Regions from separate parts of the Neobacillus canaveralius genome, predicted to be linked through region 2. Evidence: riboswitches for the same ligand, from Rfam matches in the RefSeq annotation. Region 2 holds a riboswitch; the other holds the start of a gene.

Region 1 (14,853 bases), 1.7 Mb from region 2:
ACTTCTATCCTTCTACGAAAATAAAAGAAGAATATTGGTATTCATCGGTTCCTATGAACGGGATGCCTATGTTAGTAACTAGAACCCTTAAACTAAAAAATAAAGATCAGCCGGTTATTTCTCTTGTTAGGAGATTATACAACCCTGATACTCTCCGGCCAGTGGGAATGCTCGTTATTGACATAAATTTTAGAAGAATTGAGGAGATCTCCAACAAAGTAACGATTAGTAAGAACGGATATTTCTTTATTTTGGATTCAAAAGGACATTATGTCTATCATCCTGATTATTCGAAGCTTGGAAAAAAAGTAGAATTTAGCCAGCTCTTACAACTCGAAAATAACGAAAGCAGCACGCAAATTTTACAGAACGAGAGGGAGGATTTTGTCACTTATACTTATTCCTCAAATATAGGATGGAGGTTTTTTACAGCCGTACCATATAAAGATTTAACGGGAGGAATTATTCAAATCGGAAGAACCATTGTTTTGACAATAATCATCTCGTTAATGATTGCCTACACGATAGGATTTGGATTTGCAACAAGTCTGATCCGCCCGATTCGGCGCCTGAAGAGGTTTATGAAGGAAGTTGAAATTGGAAACCTTAGCGGTCGAGTCCCAGTGGATTCAAACGATGAAATTGGACAGTTATCTGCTGGATTCAATCATACGGTTGAAAAACTATCAGATTTACTTGAAGAAGTATACGTTTCCAAATTGAAAGAAACAGAAATGTCCCTTAAACAGAAAGAGATTGAAATAAAAATGCTTCAGTCTCAAATGAACCCTCACTTTTTATATAACTCTCTTGAAACCATTAGAGGGATGGCATTAGAAGAAGGTCAGGAAAATATTGCAATTATGTCCTTTTCCCTTGCGAAGTTGCTTCGGTATAATCTTAAAAATGATTCTTCCACCGTTAGTCTTGGAGAAGAAATTAGGTTTTGCAAGACGTATCTTCAGATTCAGAAGTTTCGATTCGAAGATCGATTTGAGTATGAGTTGGATATTCCTGAATGGGCAATGGAGCTTCAGGTAGTAAAGTTCTCACTTCAGCCAATAGTTGAAAATTGCTTTGTTCATGCCAACGGCCGAGGCTGTCAAAAGTTAAGAATTACGATAGCAGTCGTTCCCCATTCTAAATCTTCTTTTATGATTGCAGTAAGAGATACAGGCGTAGGAATTCCGGATCACATTTTAGATGAACTTACTAGAAAGCTTGAACAGAAATCGACAAACTCAGATGGGAAACATATCGGCTTATTAAATGTCCAACAGAGGATTCATTATGTGTTTGGCGCAGGTTTCGGACTTAGTGTTAGAAGTCAGTTGGGAGCAGGCACGGTGGTCGAGATGGAGCTGCCAATGAGGGAAAATACAGAAGAAAGGGAGATTGAATGAAAAAGATCTTGTTAGTTGATGATGAGAGATGGGTACGTACCGCTCTTAAGTGGACGATAAATAAATTGCATCTTCCCTTGCAGGTTATCCATGAATGCCAAAATGGATTAGAAGCATTAGATTGGATAAAGATGAATGAAGTGGACTTAATTTTAACGGATATCCGAATGCCGGTGATGGACGGTCTTGCTTTGGTTAAGGAACTTAATAGTCTAAATGGGGAATACGATGTGATTGTTATCTCTGTCCATGATGAGTTTCAGTTTGTTCAGCAGGCAATGCGAAGCGGTGTCACGGATTACCTGCTAAAACCGATCGAGGAGAATGAAATAAAGGTTTGTCTAGAGAAATGGCTAAATAAAAAAAGCAATGAAAGTAATACGAGTAAGCAGATGCTATCTGAGAATGAAAATCTTCCTTTATCAACAATCGATCGAATCTTGGAATATTTAGAGAAAACACCTTTAGATCAAATCACTTTAAAAGAAGCTGCAGAAAGTATTCATATCAATCCCAGTTACCTCAGTCAATTGTTCAAACAACAGCTTAATAAAAAGTTTGTTGATTATATTACGGAACTAAGAATTGAAGAAAGTAAGCGATTATTGCAAAATACAACCTTAAGAATGTCAGAGATTGCCGAAAGAGTGGGATATTCTGATTTAGCTTACTTTAGTAACAATTTTAAGAAGATAGTAGGAAGTTCACCATCAGAGTATCGGAATAACAACAGCAAAACCGGTGATGGTAATTTAATTAAAAGATAAGGTAGAGTCAGAAAGTATATTTCTGATTCTTTTTTTTATAAAAAGGGAAGAAAGTCATAGGTATTATTGACTAATAATTCAAAATATTAAAATATCACAAAAATACCTAAAAAAACTCGCTATTTAGCAGGATGCTTTGAATTATATCATTATACATAGATACGCTAACTTAGTTTTTGTAAACGCATTCAATTAAAAAAGGGGGAAGAAAAAATGGCTTCACTATCAAAGCAGATTAGAAAATCTTCAAAACTAAGAAAAAAACTCCTCGCAACTGCACTAACTCTATCATTAGTTGCGCCAGTGATTGGACCGCAGGCAGGATTTGCGGATGACCAAGGGTACACAGGTGATGAAGGGGAAGCAACTCCGTATGTTGGCCGAGGTGCAATAACAACTTTTAAAGTTGCAAAAGCTGAAGGCCAGCCAGAAATTGAAGTAGCAACTCAAGATAGAATTCTTGAAATCAGTGGCAAATATTTTAGAGATGCAAATGGAAATAAAAGCTTAGATGGTTATGAAGATTGGAGAAAGCCCGTTTCAGAGCGTGTAGCAGATTTGATTAGTAAAATGAGTCTTGAGCAAAAAGCTGGATTGATGTATATCAATACTCACACTCCAGTAGCTGATCCTGCAGATGGGAAATTTGTAACTGAGGCTAATGCTAGTATTGTTATTAACAAGAAATTACGCCACGTAATTTACCGTCTATCTCAAAACTTAGGCGATGTTGCCAATTATAATAATCAAATGCAGCAATTAGCAGAGGGTCTAGAGCTAGGGATTCCAGTGGTTATTACTTCAAATCCGAGAAACTCTGCCTCAACCGATTATACAAATATTACGAACACTCAAGACCAACATACTTTCTGGCCAGGAACATTAGGTTTAGCAGCAGCTGGAGATGTAGAAGCTGTTGGTGAATTTGCGGAAATTGCCCGCCAGGAATGGAGAGCTGCTGGTATTCGTAAAGTTTACGGATACATGGCTGACGTTGCAACAGACCCACTATGGGCAAGAATTGAGGAGACATTTGGCGAAGATCCAAAAGTAGTTGGCGACATGAATTATGAAATCATCAGAGGGTTCCAAACTGAAAAACTTGGTACAGACAGTGTAGCTATCACAGTTAAACACTTCCCTGGCGGTGGAGCTCGTGATGATGGGCAAGATCCTCACTTTGCAAACGGCAGCTTTAACATTTATCCTACTGAAGGAAGTTTGGAGAAGTATCATATTCCTCCTTTCCAGAAAGCGATTGAAGCTGGTGTAGCATCGGTTATGCCTTATTACGCTTATCCAAGTAATGATAGTGCTGATCAAGGGTTAGAACCATATAGTGAAACGCAGCAATTTGAAGAAGTTGGTATGACTCTAAATAAAGGAATCATCGATTACTTGCGTGAAGGTCTTGGTTTCAAAGGATATATTAACTCTGACTCTGGTGCTGTAGCTGGCAGTGCATGGGGTTACCTAGTAGATGAAAATGGAAATCCAATTCCAAATGTACAAAAAGTGGCCAAAGCATTAAATGCAGGAACCAATATTATTTCAGGTGGGTCAACACCAGAGCTAGTAATTCAGGCTGTTAACGAAGGTTTAGTAGATATATCAAAGGTTAACGAATCCATTACTTATACCCTATCAGAAATGATGACTCTGGGTCTATTTGAAGACCCATATGTAAATCCTACAGAAGCCATTGCTGCTGCAAACAATGAAGAACACAGAGCATTAGCCTATGAAGCGCATCAAAAGTCAGTCGTTTTAATGCGTAATGATAAAACCAAAGGTGAAAAACTATTACCGTTAACAGAAAAAAAGTTAGAAAATGTTAAGCTTTATGTTGAAGGATTTATTGGGGTTGCTCCAGGAAGAAATAATCCTAATCCCCAAAAAACTATTAATGAAGAATCAGCAAAACAAACTGCTGCATTTAATGCAGACTTAAAGAATATGCTCAAAGAAAAATTCCCTAACATTACGTTAGTAGATAGTGTTGATCAAGCAACTCATGCATATTTATATATTAAACCAACGCAATCTAACTGGGATAACAACCCACGTATTGATGTTAATGAAACAACAGGTATTCTTGAATTAGATCGAATCATTGAAATTCAAAAAGCTGTTCCGACCATTACTGCGGTAAACTATACTAACCAATGGCTAATTAACGAGCTTGAACCAAATTCTGCAGCATTAATCGGTACTTTTGGAACGCTTCAAGAGGCGGTATTCGATGTAATCACTGGAGAATTCAATCCTGTTGGTAAGCTTCCATTCGCTATTCCAGCCAGTGCGGAAGCAGTAGAAAAAGAAGTCGGGGATGTTCCAAGCTTTGCTCCTGAAGAATATAAACATTTCACTTATAAGAATAAAAGTGGTGACAAGTACGAATTCGGATTTGGTCTTTCTTACAACCAGAAAGTACCTGCTCATGCGGGTGAAACAGGAAAGCCTGACCATGCAGGTGAAACAGGAGTGCCGGCTCATGCAAAAAAATAAGAATTAGGTTGATATAAAAAAGAGATGCTCATTGGTATTGAGCATCTCTTTTTATACCATTTTTTCGAAATTAACGCGCTTGTTAATGTAATAAATAATCGGCATACCTACAGCCATTACAACAAATTCTCCTATTGCCACTGTTAGCCAAGTAAATAAGAATGGCAATTCGAAGGCAAGGTTTAATTCCCAAGCAATCAAGAACATAGTAAAGGTGAAGACAACGGTATTTACAATCATACGAGCCCAAATTCCTTTAATGAAACGTGCAGATACAATTGTAATCGATAAGGCTAATAATGATTGACCGACACCAAAGACGAGGTCATAGGCGACCATCGGTGAAAAGAATAGATTGCTCAAAAACACCCCAACGATGATTCCGAATATATACTTCTTATTGAAAACAACAAGATGATTAAACATTTCTGAAACACGGAATTGAATATTCGTAAAGCCAAAGGGAGCGATTAAGCCAGATACAGCAATATATAAAGCTGCTAATATCGCATTTACGACAAGTGTTTTTATTTTCATATATAGTTATCTCCTTAGTTTTTTTACGTGGGAGGTTCTCGAACCACGTTTTACTGACAAAGTAATATAGTAGTATAAAAGTAATTGCTAGTCAATTTAAAGTCTGAGATAATCTTTCAGCAAGGTATATTATATGCATTAATTATGGATAATATTTCCCCTTTCGAACATTCTAATAACTAAAAAAGGATATTCAATAAATCGATATAAAAAGAAAGATTATTACTTCAGGATATCCCCTTTTAAGTCTTCGTGCTATTATATTTGTGTGAATCATTTACTATGGTTGGATAGTATTCAGAATATTGATAAAATAGAAGGAGAGGGGGATCTAATGGAACCAATTATTGCTTTAGAAAATGTATCATTTTCATATAAAATCAATGAGACCCATGAAGTGTCTGTTCTTAAGGATGTCTCTTTTTCCATTTTTCCAGGTGAATATGTGGCTATTATTGGACATAATGGTTCGGGGAAATCCACATTATCTAAGCATTTAAATGGGCTCTTAACACCTGGCTCAGGAGATGTTTGGGTCCGTGGTCACAATACAAAGGACGGCAGCAGGAAGCTGGATATCCGCAAAGGTGTTGGAATGGTTTTTCAGCATCCTGATAATCAAATTGTTGCGACGATTGTCGAAGAGGACGTGGCATTTGGGTTAGAAAATATTGGCGTCCCTAGGGAAGAAATGAAGCAAAGAATCGATGAGGCTTTAAAGGTCGTGAAAATGTCTGAGTTTCGGAAAAGGCCGCCGCACCATTTATCAGGAGGGCAAAAACAGAGAGTTGCTATTGCTGGAGTGCTTGCCATGCAGCCTGAGTGTATCGTATTCGATGAGGCGACCAGTATGCTGGATACCTTTGGTAGAAATGAAGTCCTTCAGGTTATGAGGAAAATGAATAGAATGGGAATGACTATTATTACCGTTACCCATCGTATGTCTGAGGCTGCAGAAGCAGACCGCATTATTGTGGTGGAAGACGGGAAGATTGTGATGGATGGAAAACCTCGTGATATTTTTAAACATAAAGAGGTTTTAATGGAACTGCAATTAGATATTCCGGCTGTGAGTCAGATAGCTGAAATGGTTCATCATCAAATTCCAACTTTCTCCAAAGAGGTAATCCAAGAAGATGAACTGATTAACGAAGTAAAGAGAGTTTCAAAAGCAAGGAGTGGGGAGGTGGTCTAAATGCCAGGGAAGCAGATCATCGAAATAGAAAATCTAATACATACATATATGCAAGGAACGCCTATGGAACATAAAGCCTTAAAGGGGACAAGCATGGTGGTCAATGAGGGGGAGTGCATTGCCATTATTGGGCACACAGGCTCAGGGAAATCCACCCTCATCCAGCATTTTAATGGGCTGATTCGGCCAGATTCAGGGAAGGTCATCATTGATGGAGTAGATTTATCGAAAAAGCGTATTGATTTGAAAGCATTGAGGAGAAATGTAGGACTAGTTTTTCAAAATCCGGAGGATCAAATATTTGAAAAATTAATTGGTGATGATATCGCTTATGGTCCTTTTAAACTAGGATTACCCTTGAAGGAAGTCAGGGAACGGGTTAAATGGGCAATGGACATGGTCGGCTTAGACTTTGAGGAAATGAAGGATCGCCAGACGTTTGCCTTAAGCGGCGGGCAGAAGCGTAAAGTTGCATTAGCTGGTATCCTTGCGTTAAAGCCAAAAATATTAGTTCTTGATGAACCTACAGCTGGGCTTGATCCAAGGTCTCGAAATGAGTTGTTGGATAAGATAAAATCCTTAAATAAAATTGAAAACTTAACCGTCATTTTCGTATCCCACAATATGGAAGAAGTCGCTTATTTAGCAGATAGAGTTTATGTAATGGCAAATGGCAAGGCCGTGTTATCAGGTACTCCGGAAGATATTTTTACTGATAAGGAAAAATTGCAGCGTCACCAAATTGGTACACCAGAAACCGTACAGGCGCTGTACCGGCTCAAAGACCTTGGATACAACGTAGATACTTCTGCTTTTACGGTTTCGGAGGCAGCTGACGAAATCATAAAGGTTCTTACCAAGGGAGAGGTGGAGAATCATGGCAAGTGAATTTGAACTGTCTAGGAATATTACGATTGGTCAGTACGTACCGACTGGTTCTTTTATTCATCGGCTGGACCCAAGAATAAAGCTGCTATTGTTCACGATTCTTGTTTTAGCCATAGCCCTCAATACTAGTTATGTAGGAAATGCGCTTGGTCTGCTATTATCTATTTATTTATTCTGGGTCTCCAAAATACCAGTCAGTTATGGGTTATCGGGTATAAAACCTGCTATTCCTTTTATTATTATATTGGCAGTATTGCAGCTGATCTTTCAAGGCAATGTTTTTTCTGGTGGTACTGTATTCATTGAATATGGGTTTATCTTGATTACTAGTGAGAGTATTCGACTCGTAATCGTTTCGGCCGTGCGTTTTGTGGAAATCATTTTATTAAGCAGCGTATTAACGCTATCCACATCAACAACAGAATTAACCCATGCCATCCAAAGTCTATTAAGTCCATTGAAAAAAGTAAAATTTCCTGTCCATGAAATTTCCTTGATAATTACCATCGCGATACGCTTTGTGCCAACCTTTGCGATTGAAATGGAGAAGATGATGAAGGCTCAGGCATCAAGAGGGGCAGATTTCGGGTCGGGGGAATGGTGGAGAATCATTCAAAGAACGAAGGACATGCTTCCGATTATTATTCCTTTATTTAATATCGCGTTATCTCGAGCAGAGGATCTCATCTTGGCCATGGAATCTCGCTGCTATACTCCTGGAAATGAAAGGAGTGCCTATTCGGTTTATAAGGCAATCGGGCGTGATTATTTAGTGTTAATTATTGGGTTATTATTATCGTTACTATTACTTTTTTATCCGTTTCCATTTTAGAAGAAGTAAGAGTGTCAGAAGAAATAGAGGATGGATTCTGACATGATTTACTAAAGAAATCAACAAAGTTTCAGAAAAGAGCCTAGAAAAAGTAGAGGAGGAGAAATGAAATGAAGGGTACATTAACAATTCGAAATATTGTTATTGCTGGTGTGCTAGGTGCGGTTGCGATTCTTTTAGGTGTAACTCGGCTAGGATATATTCCCGTCCCTACCGCAGCTGGAAATGCAACGATCATGCATATTCCTGCGATAATTGGGGGGATAATGCAGGGACCGATTGTAGGCGCGATTGTCGGAATTATTTTTGGTGTGTCCTCTTTCTTAAATGCTACAGTTCCACTATTCAAAGATCCATTAGTGGCAATCCTGCCTAGAATTTTTATTGGAGTTGTCGCATGGCTTGTATATGTAGGAATTCGTAGGAAAAGTGAGTATCTGGCTATTGGGACTGCAGCCTTCCTGGGGACCCTTACAAATACGGCCCTAGTATTAACAATGGCAGTAGTTAGAGGTTACATGGGGGCAGAGGTAGCTTGGACGGTTGCTCTAACAAGCGGTATTCCAGAAGCAGTCGTTGGTACGGTTGTGACACTAGCAGTAGTTTTGGCATGGAAGCAAATAGGTAAAGGGAAAAAATCTAGGATTTCAGAAGATATATAAAATAAAAAATTAACCCATTGAGGCTTAGACTTCAATGGGTTTTTGATAAAATTGGGGAGTTGAACGGTGTGAAGCTTGTTAATTTTGAACAATCCATCGACAATCGGATTCTTAAGCGCGGACGTGAAGGGAAAATTAGATAATAAGAGCTAGGTTCTTTTTGTACTAATCAGTTTCACAAAAGAGATGAATTCAGAAAATGAGGGAAACTATGCTGCATCATGTTGAGATATATGTTTCAAACCTTGAAAAAAGTGTTGAATTTTGGAGTTGGCTGCTAACTGAACTTGGGTACGAACAGTATCAAAAATGGAAATTAGGGATTAGCTGGAAGTATCAAGAAACCTATCTCGTGTTTGTTCAGGCTGAAGAGAGGTTTTTGGATGTTCCTTATCACCGTTGCAGAGTAGGGTTAAATCCTCTTGCCTTTCATGCAAGGTCTAGAGAACAGGTCGATGAAATAACCGAGACACTAATAAAGAAAGAAATTCCCATCTTATACAGGGAGAAGCATCCATATGCTGGAGGATCAGAATATTATGCTGTTTTTTTCGAAGATCCAGACCGAATAAAAGTAGAAATAGTTGCCCCTAATTAAATGAAGGAATTTTTAAAATGTGATGTAAATCACGAAATTTCATCGCTTTTATCTTTATAATCAGTAATAAATAAAAGGGGTGTATGACATGGATTATAAATTTAAGTCTCTTTATAGTGAAATTGGCGGGCAGGAAACGATTGATAAACTTGTTGCAGCATTTTATCCGCGTGTATATGCGGATCCTGAATTAAGACCGTTGTTTGAGGGTGACATGGAGGAAATTATGAGGAAGCAAAGCATGTTTCTTCCGCAATTCCTAGGTGGTCCAGCGCTTTACAGTCAGGAATTCGGACCACCGGCGATGAGACACCGTCATCTTCCTTTTGAGGTTACACCAAGAAGAGCGCAATGCTGGCTTCGCTGTATGAAGGAAGCCTTTCAGGAAATAGGACTATATGATAAACCAGCGGGGCTTGCTTTTTATGATCGGTTAACACAAGTTGCTGGGATTATGGTTAATAGTCCTGATAGAGAGTAAAGGATCAAAGGGTTGTCCACAAAACTTGGACACCCTTTTTTTGCGAATAAATTTTGAGTGTTGACTTTGTGTGCGTTGAATTTGTTAGGCAGATAAACAACTCAAAAATGCAGGTAAAATGAGAATTATGCAGATAAGCGAATGAAATCCGCAGGTAAAGGAATCATTTTGGCAGGTAAGATAAAAAAGGTAATTAAAATCCATACTTGAATCCAGAATCTGGGTCTAATTTCAAGTGTAATTCCTATAAATAGGAATTTTAAATACCTGAGCCAGGCAGCACCTGGCTTTTTCAATGTTGAGTTTGGTACGTTGAATTTGTTAGGCAGATAAACAAGGCAAAAATGCAGGTAAAAGAAGAACTATGCAGGTAAGCGAATGAAATCCGCAGGTGAAGAAACCATTTTGGCAGGTAAGATAAAACGAGTATATAAACTCTATACTTAAATTCAGACTCAGCCTCTTAGGAATCCCCCTTCAGAATTCAATACCTGCCCTGTAATCCACTCTGCTTCTTCACTGGCAAGGAATGCAACGAGGCGTGCTGCATCTTCAGGAATTCCAACACGCGCTAATGGAAACTTAGGCAAGATCGCTTGCTTTATTTCTTCATTCATCCATCCAGTATCCGTCGGTCCAGGGTTTACTGCATTAACTGTAATACCAAGAGGAGCAAGTTCTGCGGATAAGGAAAGGGTAAAGGCAGATATAGCCCCCTTGGTTGCCGCATAAGCTAATTCACCAGGCATTGGACCAAGTGCTTGTCCGGATGTCAGGTTAATGATTCTGCCAGCAGGCATTGGGGAGTGTCTAAACCGACGGGCAAATTCTACAGATAACAGAAAAGTAGCTCTCATATTTACTGCATAATGGTCATCAAGTGTTTTTGCGTCTAAATTCATATATCCATCTCTTGTAGAATGAGCTGCATTATTTACTAGAATAGCAGGTAAACCCATTTCAGCAGTGACGGCCTCCAATACATTAAATGGTGCGCCCGGATCAGCCAAATCAATTTCTAAGTTGCCACAACGAACGCCATATTCCCGAATGTTGTCCTCAAATGTTTTTACCCAATCAGCATTTGAACCAAAATGGGTAAAGAAAATATCTGCACCTTCTGAGGCTAATTTTTTGCATATAGCGGCACCAATTCCATTTTCATGACTTACACCTGTAATTAGTGCAACATTCCCATTTAGTTTATAAATAAAAATCCCCCCATAATTTATAAAAAGCACATTAGAATTACAAGTGAATTCTAATGTGCCTTTAGTTATAATATTATTTTTTCAACTTAGCCCATGTTTCGTCAAGTGCTTTCATAGCTTCTTCTTTAGACTTTTGGCCGCCTACATATGCTTGAAGAGTTGCACCAAATTCCTGGCCAGCTCCATCAGGATATTTCATGAACTGCCATTGATATGCTTTGCCTTCTTTAGAATATTTAAGAAGGTCCGCACCTAGAGCACCGATATCTTCAGGATTGGCGTCAATCGTTTTAAAGGCTGGAATGTACTTGAATTCCTTTGTTAATGCTGTTTTACCTTCTTCAGATGTAACCATCCAATTTAAGAAATCTTTTGCTGCTTCTTTGTCAGCTTCTGGTGCTTTGTTGTAAAGAACCCAGTTACTAGGAACATCAATCATTAATTTATCAGATTGAGCCGGATCATCGCTAAGTGCTAACGGAATGAAACCAACTTCTAAGTCTGGATCTAATTTATCAAGCATTGGCTGAATCCAGTTACCTTGCTGGATCATAGCTGCTTCACCTGTAGCAAATAATGTTACTTGTGTATTGTAGTCAGTTGTTAAAGGATTCTTGTTGCCGTATTTCATTGTAAGATCTAAAAGCTTAAAGTAATTATCGAATTCTTTATTGCCTTCAATTTTAGCTGTGCCTTCATTTAGACCTTTGATAAAAGCATCTGGATCTTCTTGATAAGCAAACGGAACGTTCATGCCGTGGTTTGCTAATACCCACCATTCAGCATAACCGATTGAGAATGGTGTAATGCCGGCAGCATCTAGCTTTTTCGCTGCTGCTTCTAACTCAGAAAATGTTGTTGGAAGTTCCTTAATTCCAGCTTTTTCAAATAATTTTTTATTGTAGGCAAATCCGTAACCTTCCATATTAAAAGGCATACCGTATACTTTACCATCAAGGGTCATTCCGTCTAAAGTACCTTCAAAGGCATCCTTGATCCAAGGCTGATCAGATAAATTTTCAAATTTATCTTTCCACACTAGAGCTTCCTGGTCACCGCCATTTGTAAAAATATCAGGTGCTTGGTTAGAGGCGAATTTTGCTTTAAGAGCTGCAGCACCATCCGCACCGCCGCCTACAGTTTCAATGTTAAAGGTAACATCTGGATGCTGTTTCGTATATTCATCTGTTAACGCTTTCAATTGGTCTGCAATTTCAACTTTCCCTTGGAAGATATCAACTACTACTTTATCGTCCTTACCACCGCTGCTTTTTTTATCTCCAGAAGTACTGTCGCTAGAACATGCGCCTAAAAGAAGTGAAGCGGATAGTACACCTGCAGCCAATGAATACTTTTTGAATGCCATTTGGTTTTCCCCCTAAAATGATAATTATATATTTTTAAATCTCTGCTGTCTGTATGTAAGACAGCAGAATGTGTTCCCCTAAAAAATTACTTGATAGAACCGCTGGTAATTCCTTGGATAATGTGTTTTTGCATAGTGAAGAAGAAGATTAATAATGGAATAATACCGATTACTAATGCTGCAAGTGCTAAATCCCATTGCTTTGTATACTGCCCAAAGAAGAAGAATGTTGCCAATGGAATCGTTCTTAATTCTGGATCTTGAAGCACTAATGATGGTAATAAGAAGTCATTCCATATCCATAAGCTGTTTAAGATGACGATGGTGACTGTAATTGGTTTTAAGAGCGGAAAAACAATTCTCCAGAATACGCCAAACCGTGTACAGCCATCGATAATCGCTGCTTCTTCAAGCTCTAAAGGAATTCCTTTAATAAATCCGTGATATAAGAAGATGGTCATACCTGATCCAAAACCAAGGTACATGAAGACAAGTCCCCACATACTGTTTAATAGTCCCAAGTTACCAGCCGTTTTAATAAGCGGAATCATGAGCGATTGGAACGGAATGATCATCGCAGCCACGAATGTCATGAAAATGATATTGCTGATTTTCTTTTTGGTTCGAACTAACATGTACGCAGCCATCGAACAAAAGATAACGAGAACGATATTACTGCCAATTGTAATGATTAACGAGTTTTTAAATACAGTTAGAAAATTTAATTTTTCGAATGCGTTAACATAGTTATCAAACATCAACACTTTTGGCAGGGCCGATGTGTTGGTTAGAATCTCTGCAAATGGTTTCAAGGAGTTTGAAATCACATAATAGAATGGGACTAAAAAGACTAGACCGAGCAGGAGCGCAAGGATTTCAACAATAGATGTTCTCCATGTATACCTGTTGCCCATTAGGATTCAACCTCCTTTTTCTTCGAAATCGTAACTTGAAGGACGGTAATCGCTGCTACGACAATGAAGAAAATTAATGCTTTTGCTTCACCGATACCATATCGGTTATTAACGAATGCTTCTGTATAAATGTTAAGCGCCAGCATTTCTGTTGATTTAAATGGACCGCCGTTTGTCAATGACAGGTTAGCATCAAAGACTTTAAAGGATGAAGCGGTTGTTAAAAATAAACAAATCGTTACGGCTGGTGCAACAAGCGGCATTGTAATATGACGTAGAACTTGAAAGCGATTCGCTCCATCAATTCTTGCTGCTTCAATTAATTCCTGCGGTACGTTCTGCAGGGCAGCAATATAGATAATCATAATGTAACCTGCACCCTGCCAAACACTGACAATGACGATTCCCCAAAACGCAGTCTTTGCATCTCCTAACCATGCCAGCTCAAATAAAGGAATTCCAGTTAACTGACCAATGGAAACAAATCCTTTTACAAAAATAAACTGCCAGATAAATCCTAGGATTAATCCGCCGATTAAGTTAGGCATGAAGAAAACGGTCCGTAAGACATTTTTTGTTTTCAACTTCTGAGCAACCAATAAGGCTAATCCAAATCCAATTAGGTTTGTTAAGATGATGGCTACAACTGTGTATTTTGTTGTAAGTATGAATGACTGTTGAAATTGCTTGTCCTCTGTAAATAAGTATTTGAAATTATCTAGTCCGACCCATTTGACGGATCCTGTTACACCGTTCCAATCGGTAAATGCATAATAAATACCGGTAAAGAAGGGGATTAAAACAATTAGGATAAAAGCTAATAGGACTGGCCCGACAAATAGGGTAAATAATCCAGCGTCTTTCCATTTCTTCTTATTCAGAAAAGAAACAGAGTGAGAAACTTTCGTGCCTTTCTGATTTGTGAGGGCTGCCCCCTTAACTGTATCCAGCTTACTTTCGTTATTCATTCCCTGCACCTCCATAACCTTATTTTAGTGATTGTAGAAAATTATGAAACGGCTTACATTGACCACTAGGGTGGAAAATATTGAACAGGTCAAAATAATGAACTATTAATTGCTGCTTAAAGTTGTGCTACAATGTTCTAAAAATGCTGCAAGGGAGGACAGGTTAGTTTTTGAATAAATCAAGACTAACCAGGATTATATGCGATGGGGTATTCGGAAAAAGCTTATTATATTTTTAATGCTTGTAACCGTTCTCCCTTTTGGGACAGCGATTACCGTCACTTATTTTTATACGACCAAGTCACTTAATGAACAATCTGTTTCAACAAATCATAATTTGATTGTTAAAGGCAAGGAAGAGCTCTCGGTTTATTTGAACGATGTAGCACAAATGTCATCGGTCCCTTATCGATATACACCTTTTATGAATGTAATGCGGAATGGGGTCTCCTCCAACTTGGCTGTTAATCAGGAAGAAGTGCGCAGAGTGCTTGCCTATTTATTTAATACACGTCCCGAAATT
Region 2 (14,853 bases):
CCATGGATTCATTTTATAAAGGAAACCTTAAACAAACCTTAACAAAAGAAAGACCTTTAAGGGAGAGTCATATAAATTTACATACATAAATTTATTTTTAAAGGAAATGATGGAAATAGGTATCCGGTAATTGGAGGTCGTACAATGGAAATAGACAAGAAAGTAATGATTACATCCGCTGAACTAGCTCAACTTTGGGCTCAATACATGAATGACAGCGGAAGTGTTTGTGTTCTTACCTTTTTTTTAGAAAAGGTGGAAGACCCAGAAATAAAACCTATTATTGAATTTGCATTGCAATTATCAAAAAAACACATTGAAAAATTAACGTTCTTTTTTAATGAGGAGGATTATCCGGTCCCTTATGGTTTTAAGTTAGAAGAGGATGTTGATTTATCGGCTCCGAAGTTATATTCGGACAGTTATGTTCTTCAATTTATCCACCAAATGGCAAAGATTGGTCTTACCAACTATTCAGCCAGTGTCACGTCAGCGGTACGATCGGACATTACTGATTATTATATAGAATGTGTTTCTGAAACTATGCAATTATACAAAGTTTCAAAGGACCTGTTATTGGAAAAAGGTCTGTATGTAAGGTCTCCTCATTTACCCATGGAGAAGGTGGAATTTGTCAATAAACAAGCCTTTCTTTTCGATATTATCGGTGATAAAAGACCATTAATCGTCGCAGAAGCAGGCAATCTATATGCAAACGTCCAGCGGAACATTTTAGGTGTAGCTACTCTTATTGGATTTAGTCAGGTAGCGCAGGACAAGGAAGTTATTCAATTTTTGTTAAGAGGAATTGACATTGGTAAGAAACATATTAAATTATTTGGAAAAAAATTAGAGGAATGCAATCTTTCGGTACCGGCAACCATATCAGCTGAAGTAACAACAAGTACATCGTATACATTTTCCGATAAATTGATCATGTTCTTTACGGCTGGGTTAATTGGTCTTAGTATCGGTTATTACGGTACGGGTGTGGCTCAAAGCCCCCGGATGGACTTGGGGGTTATGTACAACAGACTATCTTTAGAAATTCAATTGTATTCAGAGGATGGCGCCAATATCATGATCAATAATAAATGGATGGAACAACCTCCAATGGCTGTCGATCGTGGTGAGTTAGGTACCGAAAAGACGTAAATGATTTTGGAAAAGGCCGGTCAGCTGACCGGTCTTTCGTGTTTTCTTCTAAGTATATACCTCATTATTGTTGTAGTTGATTACCTTGGTCCATCTTTCCCTTTGCGAGACTGCTAGCTTCAATATATTTGTATTCTTTCTCTAAGTCGCTTAATGTCCATTCATACAGATGTCGATCTTCCTTTTTAAACACACCCACTTTAAGCAGTTTATCTATAAGAAATTGCCTTCTTTGTTGGACAGCGGTTCGAAGAATGTTCTTCATACCTTGTCACCTCCAGGTTTTGTATTGCTCCTTAACTACCTATCCGATTTTAACCTCTTCGTGATTGTGAGTGTGTCGTTTTTTAGCATATTTACCTACTTTTAAAGCAAACTTCATCTTAACTTAATAAAAGAAAATAAACTGTATTTTTATTAATGGTCTACGGTTTAGCTAATATTTGATATGATAAATAAAAAGAAGTTAGCGGGGATGTTTTTGATAAATCTTAAAAAGAATATAAATCGCTTTTACATAACACTGTTTATTGCCTCTCTTGGAGGTATTCTCTTTTCACTTTTAGGAATCCCGATTCCTTGGCTGCTTGGACCGATGACTGCTGTTTTGATTTCTTCCAAATCCAGAGAATTTCAAGCATTGTGGCCAAGACCGATTCGGGATACAGGCTTGGTACTATTGGGGTATTCGATAGGATTATCCCTAACGAAAGCGGCTGTGGTTCAGATCTTTGGAAAACTGCCCATAATGCTTCTATTAACCATCGTTCTTATTGCCTTTTGTGCTGGGATTGCTTTTTTTGTTTCTAAGCTTTCCGGTATTGATTACCCTACCGTCCTCACTGGCAGTATTCCTGGAGGGCTTTCTCAGATAATTACTTTTGCAGAAGAGGCAAAGGGGATAGATCTTACTGTTGTAACTTTTCTACAAGTAACACGTGTAATAATCATTATTTTCTCGGTTCCTTTTTTAATTAGCAGTCCTATATTTGATCATCTTACAGGTAAATCTATTCCCAATATTGCTGAAAACACAGGATTGTTTTTTCCTGACATCCTTATATTTTTGGCAGTATGTGTGATTTTTGCTTTCTTAGGAAAAAAGCTGAATATCCCTACACCATTTTTATTAGGACCAATTGTTGGAACTGCTGTCTTGACCATTTCAGGTTTCAACGGACCGGAACTGCCAACCTTCCTATTAGATCTATCTCAATTCATGATTGGGAGCTACATTGGCTTAATGTTAAAACCAGACAAGCTTGAGAATAAAACAAAAATCCTCTCACTAGCGATTGTTAGCGGGATAGTAATGGTTTTAGGAACATTAGGAATGAGTATGTTTCTTGTCCATTTTTACGATATCACACCTTCCACAAGCTTTTTAAGTTTAACTCCAGGAGGTGCCGATCAAATGGCGATACTGGCACATGAAGTCCAGGCGGACTTATCCATGGTGGCTGGATTTCAATTATTCCGGCTCCTATTTATCTTCTTTGCTGTACCACCATTCCTTAAATGGATTTTTATAAAGAAATTATTAAAAAATACAGAAAAGCCCACCTAGTTAGCAGGTGGGCTTTTCCAATTAAACTCCGCGCTTATTTCCCCATAGCAGGGCATGTAATTGAGGCAGTACTTTGACATTGTTTAGCTGACTGTCTTTGACTACCCGATTGACGAGCCACTCATATTTATTCAGTAGCTTTTGTATAAGTTCTTGGTTATTACCATTCGTGATGTCGTCATTTCCTACCTGCAAATAAAATGGAATGCCTTCGTATCTTTTATGAACCAGTTTCGCATATTCCAGGTCGGCTTCATCGAAAATAACGACTTTTAAACTAACATTATTTTCAAACTGGTTTTCATCTAAATTTATAAAAATTGAATCTAATATTTCAAAATCTGTTTCCATTTTCGAACTTGGAGGTTTTGGCGAGATGGTGAGTTCATCAATCTTTAAGAACCAATCCTGCCATCTGCTTCCCTGCGTTTCAATACCAATATTAATCTGCTTTTCTTTTAACAACTCAATCAGTGAATCTAGATTTTTTAAAAGTGCAGGATTCCCCCCTGAGATGGTAACAAAGGAGAAATTAGAGCCACCGATCGATTTTAATTCTGTCCAAATTTCTTCTGCCGTCATCTGCCTGATATCATCTTTGGCGCTGCCGTCCCAAGTGAAGGCAGAATCACACCAGCTGCAAGAGTAATCGCAGCCGGCTGTTCGAACAAACATCGTAACTTGGCCAACCACCATTCCTTCACCCTGGATCGTGGGGCCAAAAATCTCTAAAACGGGAATTCTCTTCATTCCTCCATCCACTCCCTTCTTGCTTCTGCATAGCTCGTAGGCGTCTCAAAAAGGCGGACAAATTCTACTCTTGCTCCAATGAATCTATCCTTGTTCACTTCTTTCTCTAATGCTTCTTTCATTTTTTCATAAATCCAGACCACAATATTTTCCGCTGTTGTATTCATCGGCGGAAGGGTTTCATTTAAATAACGATGGTCAAGGTGAATTTCTATTTCATTTTTCCATATGTCCTTGATATCGCCAAAATCCATCATTAATCCTCTTTCATCCACAAAACCGGAAATGCCGAATATGACTTTATACGTGTGCCCATGAAGGTTCTTACATTTACCTTCATAACAGTGTAGGTGATGGGACGCGTCAAAAGTAAATTCTTTACTGACTAATACGCGCTTATTATGATATTTGAGCTCCTTGCGTTGAATATCTTCATCTATTTTCTGTAATTTATCGACGATTCTAAATCCGTACATGGTTTAGCTCCTCCCACTTAGAAAGTCATCGAGTCCGCGTTTTCTTAACACACATGCTGGACATTCGCCGCAGCCGTCAGAAATGACACCATTGTAGCAGGTTAGTGTTTTTTCGCGAACAAAGTCAAGTGCATCTAATTCATCCGCTAATCCCCACGTTTCCGCTTTATTTAGCCACATTAACGGGGTATGGATTACAAAATTATCATCCATCGAAAGATTTAAAGTAACATTTAGTGATTTAATAAAAATATCACGGCAATCTGGATAACCGCTGAAATCTGTTTCACAAACTCCTGTCACTAAATGCTTCGCACCAACTTGACGAGCTAACACTCCGGCAAAGGACAGGAATAAAAGGTTTCTTCCAGGAACAAACGTTGAAGGAAGTTCACCCTCTTCTCCGTCTTTAACTTCAATTTCAGACCGTGTTAATGCGTTCGGTGCTAGCTGATTCAATAAAGACATATCTAAAATATGGTGTCTTACACCTAGTTCATTGGCTATATTTTTGGCACATTCAATTTCTAAACTATGCCGTTGATTGTAGTCGAAAGTGACCGCTTCAACCTCTTTAAATTGTTGTAACGCCCAAAATAAACAAGTAGTGCTGTCCTGCCCGCCGCTAAATACGACAATGGCTTTTTCTTCTTTTAACATATTTAAGGAAACTCCTTCCAAAATAGAAAAAGCAGTACCCCAAGATAGAAGTACTGCTTCATCTTAGTTTTTTTAACGAGGGGTGCTAGAACCTCTTTTGTTTTCTGCTTGTATGATACCATAATAAAAGTAAAAGATTAATCTTTTAAATATTGGGATTATTTTTTGTTCATTATTTTTCAATTGACGTTTTGCCGAGAGTCCTTTATCATATGGAGAAGATAATACCCGTACTTACACGGGAGAGGTTCATAGCTGATACCCTCTATAAAAAACTATGGATACATGACTTTATGCCATGTCCATACCGGACATGGCTTTTTGTTTTCTATTCAATTAGTAGTTATAGATTGCTTGAGCTCTCTGGAATAAACATTTTTGACTTGGAGGTTTTTTTATGTCAGGCCGCAGCCACGAAGAAGGATTAAAAGATTTAACACTATTAGGAAATCAAAATACACAATACTCATTTGAATATGCTCCAGAGGTTTTGGAGGCAGTCGATAATCTTCACCCAGAACGTGATTATTTCGTAAAATTTAATTGCCCGGAATTCACCAGTCTGTGCCCGCTTACACATCAGCCGGATTTCGCAACGATGTATATCTCATACATTCCAGATAAAAAAATAGTAGAGAGTAAGTCTTTAAAACTCTATTTATTCAGCTTCAGAAATCATGGTGATTTTCACGAGGATTGCGTTAACATCATCATGAACGATTTAATTAAGCTTTTGGATCCTCGCTATATTGAGGTTTGGGGTAAATTCACGCCACGCGGTGGAATTTCCATTGACCCATGGTGCAACTATGGCAAGCAAGGAACCAAATTCGAAGAAATGGCAACTTTCCGTTTGATGAATCATGACCTTTACCCAGAAAAAGTGGATAATCGTTAATGAAAACTTTTTGCAACAAAAATTAAATAGTCCTGTAAACCTGTAACATTTACCATGTGATACAGTAGTTTAGTAGATACTAGACGAATGTAGAATGAGTTGATTTTATGTTAAATGTTAAAGAGGTTACGGAACAGCTTCGAGCTGAGGGGATTACCGATAGTGAACAGGTTGTCATTCGTTGGATTCTCGATGGAAAATTAAAGGCCAGAAGAACGAAGCACCTTAATCTTGAATACTCTGTAACTCCCGTCGATTTAGCGTCCTTTATTTTGGAAAAAAAGATAGAGAACAAAACGAAGCAGTTTGGAGTCGATTTTCACCAATGGGAAAAAACGTTTCGTGACAATCAAAAATTAAAAGAAGAACTTGAACAGTTAAAAACGACTATTCGCATTGAACAAGCAAAAAATCGGTCCCTAAAAAGAATGCTGCAAGCGGAGTATGCGCTATCCGATACTCCTCCATTAACCCTAACCTCGATATTAGGATTAAATTCTGGGGCAAATAGTGACACTATCAAAAAAGAATACAAGAAACTATTAAAAGCCCTTCATCCCGATCGAGGCGGAGACGAACGACTCTTTAAAGTATTCTATGATCACTACGACAAAGTTAGGGATTCAGCCAAAAGCTGAATCCCCATTTTTATAATACTTGATTTCCTTTTACTCCATTAATAGAATAACTAGCAACGATGTTTGCACTTAATGAATGGGATACGGAGCAGTATTTGTCTTTTGACAATTGGATTGCACGGACTACCTTATCTTCTGGCAGGTCCCCTTCGACTGAATAGTGAATATGAAAATCAGTAAATTTCTTCGGTTCTGTATCGGCACGTGTGCCCTCTACTTCCATGGAAAAACCAGTTAGCTCTACGCGCATTTTTTTCAAAATCATCACGATATCGATTCCTGTACAGCCTGCAAGAGAATAGAGCAGTAGTTCTGTTGGTCGTGGACCGCTATTTTGTCCGCCAATTTCTTGTGCTGCGTCCATTCTTAATTCGTGCCCTGATGGTGTCATACCGGTAAACGCCATATCCCCTGCCCATTTAATCGTTGATTTCATTTCTACCATTCCTTCCTATATGTATTCTTTCTATATTTTACCTTAAAAAAAGGTTTTGAACTCACAATTGAGTCCAAAACCTTCTATTATTACTTCACTAATGACAAGTCAATTAAACCTTTAATATCACTGCTTGGAATATATCCAGCTTCTTTGCTGATATCTGCCATTTCCTGAATTACGTCTTCATTAACAGCTGTTGTGACAGCTAAACGAGAGAATGCTGCGTCTACTTCCTCTTTATTTAATTCTTTACCAGTAAGATCTTTTAAATGCTTCATGACAACTTCTTTACTCTCTTCAGGATTGTCCTGGATAAATTTTACCGCTTTTTTATGAGCATCTATATACTGCTTTGCTAATTCTTTGTTTTTCAAAAAGTCTGCTCTAGCAGCAACGACAGTATTGGTAGATTCCTTACCCCATGCAAATTCATCCCAGTCTAAAAGGAGTTTACCATTTGCTTGGTTTTCAAGTACATATCCCCAAGGCTCTTGTGTTGCAGCTGCATCCACTTGTTTTTGGATGAATAGAGATGCTGTGTCAGCAGGAGCTGCAGCAAATAAATCAACTGTACCGCCGCTTGTTTTCGCTTTTAAATCTGCGTCTTTTAATGCTTTACGTAACATTACATCCTGGGTGCTTCCAATAACCGGAATCGCTACTTTTTTTCCATCTAAATCTTCTAATTTTTCAACTCCGCTGCCTTCTGATGCTACTAGAACTGCTCCGCCATTTACCGCACCTGAGATTAGGTGGTACTCTTTGTTTTTCACATAGAAGTTAAGTAATGGACCAGGACCTACAGTACCAACATCAATTGCTTTAGTGGCCATCGCTTCCATAAATAGTCCGCCATTAGCAACTGTTTTTGTTTCAATTTTCACATCTTTACCGAAAGCTTCTTCAAAATAACCTTTTTCAAGTGCGACGATTGTTGCGATATGAGTTAGATTTGGAAAATATCCAATCTTAACTGTTTTCGCCTCTCCACCATTGCCATCGCCTTCGCCTTCACCTTCGTTGGATGATTGGGCACAACCGCTTAAAAGTCCAATAAATAAGATCGTGATAAATAGATAAAGCATAGATTTTTTCAACATTTTTTCTCTCCTAGCTATTTTTTTATTAAGCTCTCTTTCGAATACCCCATTTTATTTCTACATTGCATTCAAGTCTTGAAAAAACAACATTATCGACAATTGTCCCGATAATCGCAATGATAATCATGACAGAAATAACTAAATCCATTTGACCGAGTGAACGGCCCATTTCAAGCAATTGCCCAAGTCCGCCGCCCCCACCGAGTAGTTCACCCGCCATTAAGGCGCGCCATGAGAATGCCCAAGCAATCCGCAGACCTGAAATAATTTGCGGAACAGATGCTGGCAGGATAACAGTCCTTAAGAAATGAATACCACTTGAACCATAAACCTTTGCAACACGCTGATAAAGCTGAGGTACATTCTTAAATCCGCTTGTTGCGTTAACCGTCATGGTCCACGTTGCACCAATTGTAACAATAAAAAGAATAGAAAAGTCATTTAAACCAAACCAAATGATTGCTAATGGGAACCAAACAATACTTGGAATTGATTGAAGAGCAGTTACGACAAAACCAAGTGTGTCTTCAACCAGTTTATATCGCCAAATGAAGTACCCTAATATTAATCCCACAATGATTGCAATCGTAAACCCAAGTAGGATACGCCCCATACTTTTACCTATTGCCAGCGTAATTTGTCCACTCATTAAGCCGTTGAAAAGTGTTTCCAATACCTGACTCAGGCTGGGAAACATAAAATCTGGAAGGCTGGAAAATCTAGATGTGACTTCCCATATCACCGCTATCACCGCGATGAAGATGATCCGTCTTAAAGCTGTAGTCATCACCCATTTCCTCCTTCAATACTTTCTCGATTTCTTCCTGTAAAATAGTCAGAATTTTTTGTTCCGTATTTAATGTTACACTGTCTGGTGTAACTCCATCCTTCATTGTAGGAACAGGAATAATCTCTTTGATCCTTCCGGGACGTGTTGCAAAAACCACCACTTCTTCTGAAAGAAGAACTGCTTCCCTAATATTGTGAGTGATAAAGAAGATGGTAACTTTTGTCTTCCTCCAGATATCTAGTAGCTCTTTATGCAGTACCATTCTCGTTTGTTCATCTAGTGCTGAAAAAGGCTCATCCATTAACAGGATGTCAGGCTCCATGACTAACGCTCTAGCGATGGAAACCCTTTGCTTCATGCCGCCCGATAATTCGTGAGGATAGGAATTCACATACTTACTTAGGTGAACCATTTTTAATACATCAAGAGCCTTCGCTTTTGCCTCTTCTTTTGGCATCTTTTTAAGGTTTAGGCCATAGGTTACATTTTCTAAGACAGTCAGCCAAGGAAACAACCCTGCTTCCTGGAAAACTACGACTCTTTCTGGACCTGGTTTCGATACTAACTCTCCATCAACACGGATTTCGCCGCTATCGGCTTTATCAAGCCCTGCGACCAGGTAAAGCAAAGTAGACTTCCCACATCCTGATGGACCAACGATTGAAACAAAGCTTCCTTTTTTAACATTCAAATTTATTCCATCAAGTACTTTTACGTTTTCTTTTCTATCATTTACAAAACTCTTTTGAATCTTTTCTATCGTTAAATACATCTATATTTCACCTCTTTTTAAATCCCCAGTAAATCTATTGGTTTTATTATATTACATACAATAGTTAAGTCAACTATTATTCTCTCATTCTGTAATCTTTTCTATTCATTTTTTACTATTTTTTATATTAACTGAATTTTCTTTAAATATTTTTCTACAAAGGTCCCACAACCCTAATGGATTCCCGTCGTTATTTGCTAGAACGTTGCTATTTCTAATAGAATCTGGTGATTCATGTAGACAAGTTTATTATAGTCTTGGCAGGAGAAACACCCCTCTACCTCAAACTATTAAAGTAGACGAAAAAGCTAGTCTAAGAATTAAGTTGAAAGGTGGTCATAGCTATGAGCCAAGATATTACCCTACAACAAATTGCTGAAGGAGTACCAAAGACACTTTTAAATGCAACCGATAGAGACATTGAGGGCTTCCAAAGAATTATCGAAGAAACCATCAAACTAAGAGAAGCGCATAGAAACCTGCAAAAAATGGTAAAAAGCTTTTCAACTTCCACGATTCAGCGAACGTAAAAATTATATAAAAAAAAGACCCATCTTTTCAAATGGGTGGGTCTAAAATTACCTTTTCAGGAATACATATGAACTTAATAGAATCTATTACTTTTGTAAGGAAGGAACAGTCTGTAAGGTCTCACTATCAATTTTTGTAAGTGATGAATAAAGGTTAAAAGATCTTCTTGAAATAAGGTAGATGTAAACCGGCCCTGACTTGCAGTTAACCTTCTATAGTCATTAAGCAGTCTATCAAGTTCCTGACTGCATACTATGGTTTCTTCACAAGAAAGTCCTTTTTCCATTCCTATTTCTATCATTTCAGCCCTTTTATCATTGATTGCTTCTTCTAAATCTACTATCCTCATAACAAAAACACACCTCTAAACAATATTAATTATCTAGTTGCTTTTATATGTTAGTCATGAAAAGTATTATAGCATGTATTTGAATCTATTAAATCGTTTCGCTAAAACAAGTTAAATTATGACAAAACTAGACGATGTTTAAAATTTCTGAATATTTAATTCAAAAAAAGAGACAGGATTTCTGTCTCTTTTCAGATATTAAGCATGAAAATTTGTGCCATCTGTTGTAGCTTGGACGATTCCTGCACGAATAACGAAATCACCAAAGTGTTCGTCTTGTTCGCGTTCTTTCGCATAACGGGAAAGAATGACACGAAGTTCGCTCAAAATCTCTTCCTCACCGATATTTTCCCGGTACATTTTATTGAGTCGGCTGCCATCGTATGCTGCTCCAAGATACATATTATACTTACCAACTGCCTTACCCATAAATGCTATTTCACCCAGCCCAGGGCGTGCACAGCCGTTTGGACATCCGGTCATCCGAATGGTTATTTCTTTATCCCTAAGACCATTTTCATCTAAAATCTCTTCAATTTTATCAATTAGTTTTGGTAAATAGCGTTCTGCCTCGGCCATAGCTAAACCACAGGTTGGCAGTGCCACACACGCCATGGAACTACGGCGCAGTGCAGAATAATGGCTGCCATCGGTCAAGCCATATTCTTCTATTAATTCACTAATCTTCTTCTTTTTCTGGCTTGAAACATTCGAAATGATTACGTTTTGATTTGCTGTTATACGGAATTCACCTTTATGGACTTTTGCAATTTCTCTCAAGGCGGTCTTCAACTTATAACCATCAAAATCCGCTACACGCCCGTTTTGGATATAAAGAGTATAATGCCATTTACCTTGGACGCCTTTTACCCAGCCATAACGGTCCCCATTATCTTCAAAATGGTACTGTCTTGCTTCCCCAAGGCTCCAGCCTAGGCGATCTTCTAATTCTTCCTTGACGGTTTCTAACCCTAACCGGTCAACGGTGTACTTAAATCGGGCATTTTTACGCTCTGAACGGTTACCATAGTCGCGTTGGATCGTAATAATCTTTTCTGCGACATCCTGAATTTGATCTGGAGTACAGAAACCGATTACTTTGGCAAGTTGCGGGTAGGTCTCCTTATCACCATGAGAACTGCCCATACCTCCTCCAATTGCCACATTAAAACCGACAAGCTTATCATTTTCGACAATTGCAATCAATCCTAGGTCCTGTGAAAAGACATCAATATCATTTGAAGGCGGAACTGCAATACCAATTTTAAATTTACGTGGTAAATATAGCGGTCCATACATCGGTTCAACATCTTCTACTTCCGGCGACCCAGCAACTTTCTCTTCATCAAGCCAAACTTCATGATACGCTCTAGTACGCGGCAATAAGTAATTGCTCAAATGTTTCGCCCATTCATATACTTCCATATGAATCTCTGATTGATATGGGTTTGAACTGCACAAGACGTTACGATTTACATCGCCGCACGCAGCTATTGTATCCAATAGCGTAGCATGAATTTCCTGGATTGTATTTTTCATATTCCATTTCAAAATACCATGCATTTGAAACGTTTGACGAGTGGTCAGTTTTAACGTTCCATTGCCATTTTTGTCAGCTAACTCATCCATAACAAGCCATTGCGAAGGTGTTGTCACGCCCCCAGGCAAGCGGACACGGAGCATGAATTGGTATGCTGGCTCAAGTTTTTGCTTTTGTCGCTCGTTACGTAGATCACGGTCGTCCTGCAGGTAGCTGCCATGGTGCTTCATTAGGCGGTTATCATCGTCTGGAATTCCTGAACTGATTCGGTCCTGCATTACTTCTTTCAGTGTTCCGCGTAAATAGTTACTTTCTCTTTTTATTCGCTCTACATCACTTGGCGCGCCTTCAGGTGCCGTTAAATTTTGCTTCACCATTTTAAGAAAAGTCTCCTTCCACTACTGTATCAATATACATCGCGCTGGTATCGTTTTTGTTGCTGCATATCTGCTAAGTAGGCTTCTGCCTCTTCTCGGCCCAAGCTTCCTTCTTTTTCAATTATTTCAATAAGTGTTTGATGGACGTCATGTGCCATATGTTTTTCGTCACCGCAAATGTAAATGTGAGCACCTTCTTGAAGCCACTGGAACAATTCTTTGCTTTGCTCAAGCATGCGGTGTTGAACATAAACTTTTTCAGCTGTGTCCCTTGAAAAAGCAACATCCATTCTAGTTAGTACACCGTCTTTCAACCATTTTTGCCATTCTGTCTGATAAAGGAAATCCGTTACGAAATGCTGGTCTCCAAAGAACATCCAAGACTTACCTGCGGCCCCTGTTTCCTCGCGCTCTTGCATAAAGGAGCGGAATGGTGCTACACCTGTACCTGGACCTACCATAATAATTGGCGTCTCAGGATTCGCTGGGAGCTTAAAGTTTTCGTTTTGTTGAATGTAGATTGGTACCGTGTCTCCTGGCTGTAATCGTTCTGCTGTAAAAATAGAGCAAACACCTTTACGGTCACGACCGTGCGCGTTGTAACGGACAGCACCTATTGTTAAATGAACTTCATCTGGATTTGCATTTAAGCTGCTTGCAATCGAGTAAAGTCGTGCAGGCATTTTTCTAAGAATCGAAACAAACTCTTGAGGAGAGCTATTAACCGGCCCAAAGTTGCGAACCACATCAAGCAAATCATGTCCTTCAAGATAGGATTTTACTTTATCACTATCATTTAGAAGCTCCAGTAATTCGCTGTTTGCAGTAAGTTCTGCTGCTTTTTGAAGAAGCGGTTTTGTTAATGTTGTAATCTCATAATAGGTTTTTAGCGCATCTTTTAAAGAAAGAACTTCGCCTTGTTTATTAATGGTTACACTTTCTTCTGGGTTCCATTTCAATTCTTCAAGTAGCAGTTCAACCAGTTCAGGATCATTTTCTGGATAGATTCCAAGACTATCCCCTGGTTGGAAGTTAAGCCCAGACCCTTCAAGCGATAATTCCAGATGTCGTGTTTCTTTATTCGATCCGCGACCGTTTAAATTGAGATTATCCAGAACTTCTGCTCTAAACGGATTGGTTCTAGAATAGGTTGATTCTACAGTTTGCGTTGCTGCTGCCTGAGTTAGTGCAGGAATTCCACCCTTTGCTTCACCTAGGCTGCCGATGATTCCTTCAAGCCATTCTGCTGCTGGTTCATCATAATCCAGATCACAGTCGAAACGTGGGTAAAGTCGGGTACCACCTAGCTCCTCCAAACGAGCATCAAATTGTTTGCCTGTTTGACAGAAGAATTCATATGAGCTATCTCCAAGCGATAAGACTGAAAAGTTTAAGTCCTCAAGCTTCGGAGCCCGCTTGCCATGTAAAAACTCATGGAATGTTAGGGCATTATCCGGTGGATCGCCTTCTCCGTGCGTACTTACGATAATAAGTAGATTTTTTACTTTCTTAATATTGTTTGGCTTAAAATCACTCATGGCTGAAACAGTTACTTGGAACCCTTTCCCCTCAAGTGTTGTGCTAGCCTTTTTTGCTAAGCCTCGCGCATTACCTGTTTGTGAACCGTAAAGTATGGTCACTTCTTTTGAAGCTGTCCCCTCAGTGCTTCCTTGCTGGCCAGGTACTCCTAGGATAGAAGCCAATGGCGCAGAGGCTGCTCCTGCAAGATACCCACTCAACCACACTTTTTGAGATTCAGTAAAAGTAGGTAAAAGACGATTAAGGAGTTCCGCCTGCTCCTGATTAAACGGACTGTTCATTACCTGAAGTTGCAACGTTATCCACCTCACTATGGAATATAAACTTTATCATACAGTATTTTTAGAGGCTGTAAGATTATAAATTTGTTAATTTAATGACACAGATTTCTATTGTAATATTTTGTACTGATTGATTCCGCACAATTTTACGTATTCACTACTCACCAAATGCACGTTGAATTACGATATCTTCGATTACGGTATGGTTGCTTAAAGCTTGTGTACAAAGGATTCTTTGACCTTCTTTTTGGCGTGATCGAACGATTTTGTTTATTTCTGCAAACAGGAGACCGGTAAATAGCATATAAGGAACGACGATTACTCGGCCCTTAGCTCCTTCCGATATGGTTTCCAACCCCTCACTTAACTTTGGTTCAGTCGCTGCTAAATAGCAAACGGACACCCTTTCAGGGCCAAGCCTCTCCCCGATACCATCGGCAATCTTAGCAAAGTTTACGTGAACATCCGGGTCACTGCTGCCCACACCAACAATCAATAACCTATCTGCGGGACCCACTTCTCCTGCGGAATCTTTTATTAGCTCAGCGACACCATCCAAAATAACCTCCTGGACGCCAAACGGATTCTTTATTTTTACCGGAATAGTAGGATATTTTGCCATCAAGGGTGACAAGGCCGATGGAATATCCCGTTTTATGTGTCCCGCTGCCAAAAGAAACAGAGGAACGACATCGATTTCCGTTGCACCTTGTTCAACACATTTTTCAAAGCCTTCTTCAATCAGCGGCTCTGTCAACTCCAGGAAACTAAGTTCCTGAATCGGTACATCCATTCGCCCCTTAACCTTGTTAATAAAGGCTCTAATTTCGACCGCACCTTTTTTTGAGCGAGTACCGTGGCCGATATAAAGAATTGCTTTCATACAATGTGCTCCCTTCTGTTGTTACCGGTTTGCTACTGGAATATTAGGTACAATTTCTTCTTGAAACCAATTCAATTTTTTGTGCAATGTCACAACCTCACCAATCAC

What was found. A riboswitch is a leader RNA that binds a small molecule or an ion and turns the genes downstream of it on or off. The one in region 2 is predicted to bind preQ1.
Region 1: it holds a riboswitch for preQ1, as region 2 does, so the genes downstream of both, ABC255_RS26140 (QueT transporter family protein) here and queF (preQ(1) synthase) in region 2, are expected to answer to the same signal.

The regions. Positions count from the first base shown of each region.
Region 1 is NZ_JBDFLL010000001.1:5,320,031-5,334,883, reverse strand. Features, by position in the region: gene ABC255_RS26155 (sensor histidine kinase) at 1-1,403, shown strand, start outside; gene ABC255_RS26150 (response regulator transcription factor) at 1,400-2,170, shown strand; gene ABC255_RS26145 (glycoside hydrolase family 3 protein) at 2,384-4,678, shown strand; gene ABC255_RS26140 (QueT transporter family protein) at 4,730-5,215, opposite strand; PreQ1 riboswitch class I at 5,224-5,268, opposite strand; gene ABC255_RS26135 (energy-coupling factor transporter ATPase) at 5,550-6,410, shown strand; gene ABC255_RS26130 (energy-coupling factor transporter ATPase) at 6,411-7,298, shown strand; gene ABC255_RS26125 (energy-coupling factor transporter transmembrane component T family protein) at 7,288-8,130, shown strand; gene ABC255_RS26120 (ECF transporter S component) at 8,241-8,792, shown strand; gene ABC255_RS26115 (VOC family protein) at 9,004-9,390, shown strand; gene ABC255_RS26110 (globin domain-containing protein) at 9,479-9,871, shown strand; gene ABC255_RS26105 (SDR family oxidoreductase) at 10,327-11,082, opposite strand; gene ABC255_RS26100 (ABC transporter substrate-binding protein) at 11,156-12,448, opposite strand; gene ABC255_RS26095 (carbohydrate ABC transporter permease) at 12,535-13,362, opposite strand; gene ABC255_RS26090 (carbohydrate ABC transporter permease) at 13,362-14,330, opposite strand; gene ABC255_RS26085 (sensor histidine kinase) at 14,569-14,853, shown strand, end outside.
Region 2 is NZ_JBDFLL010000001.1:3,603,977-3,618,829, forward strand. Features, by position in the region: gene ABC255_RS18095 (DUF3231 family protein) at 145-1,155, shown strand; gene ABC255_RS18100 (Fur-regulated basic protein FbpA) at 1,220-1,420, opposite strand; gene ABC255_RS18105 (AbrB family transcriptional regulator) at 1,637-2,722, shown strand; gene queE (7-carboxy-7-deazaguanine synthase QueE) at 2,744-3,472, opposite strand; gene queD (6-carboxytetrahydropterin synthase QueD) at 3,469-3,948, opposite strand; gene queC (7-cyano-7-deazaguanine synthase QueC) at 3,952-4,608, opposite strand; PreQ1 riboswitch class I at 4,847-4,893, shown strand; gene queF (preQ(1) synthase) at 5,006-5,506, shown strand; gene ABC255_RS18130 (DnaJ domain-containing protein) at 5,614-6,144, shown strand; gene ABC255_RS18135 (OsmC family protein) at 6,155-6,580, opposite strand; gene ABC255_RS18140 (aliphatic sulfonate ABC transporter substrate-binding protein) at 6,670-7,683, opposite strand; gene ABC255_RS18145 (ABC transporter permease) at 7,709-8,470, opposite strand; gene ABC255_RS18150 (ABC transporter ATP-binding protein) at 8,403-9,245, opposite strand; gene ABC255_RS18155 (hypothetical protein) at 9,590-9,775, shown strand; gene ABC255_RS18160 (Spo0E family sporulation regulatory protein-aspartic acid phosphatase) at 9,850-10,125, opposite strand; gene cysI (assimilatory sulfite reductase (NADPH) hemoprotein subunit) at 10,324-12,042, opposite strand; gene ABC255_RS18170 (assimilatory sulfite reductase (NADPH) flavoprotein subunit) at 12,072-13,877, opposite strand; gene ABC255_RS18175 (sirohydrochlorin chelatase) at 14,020-14,745, opposite strand; gene cobA (uroporphyrinogen-III C-methyltransferase) at 14,767-14,853, opposite strand, start outside.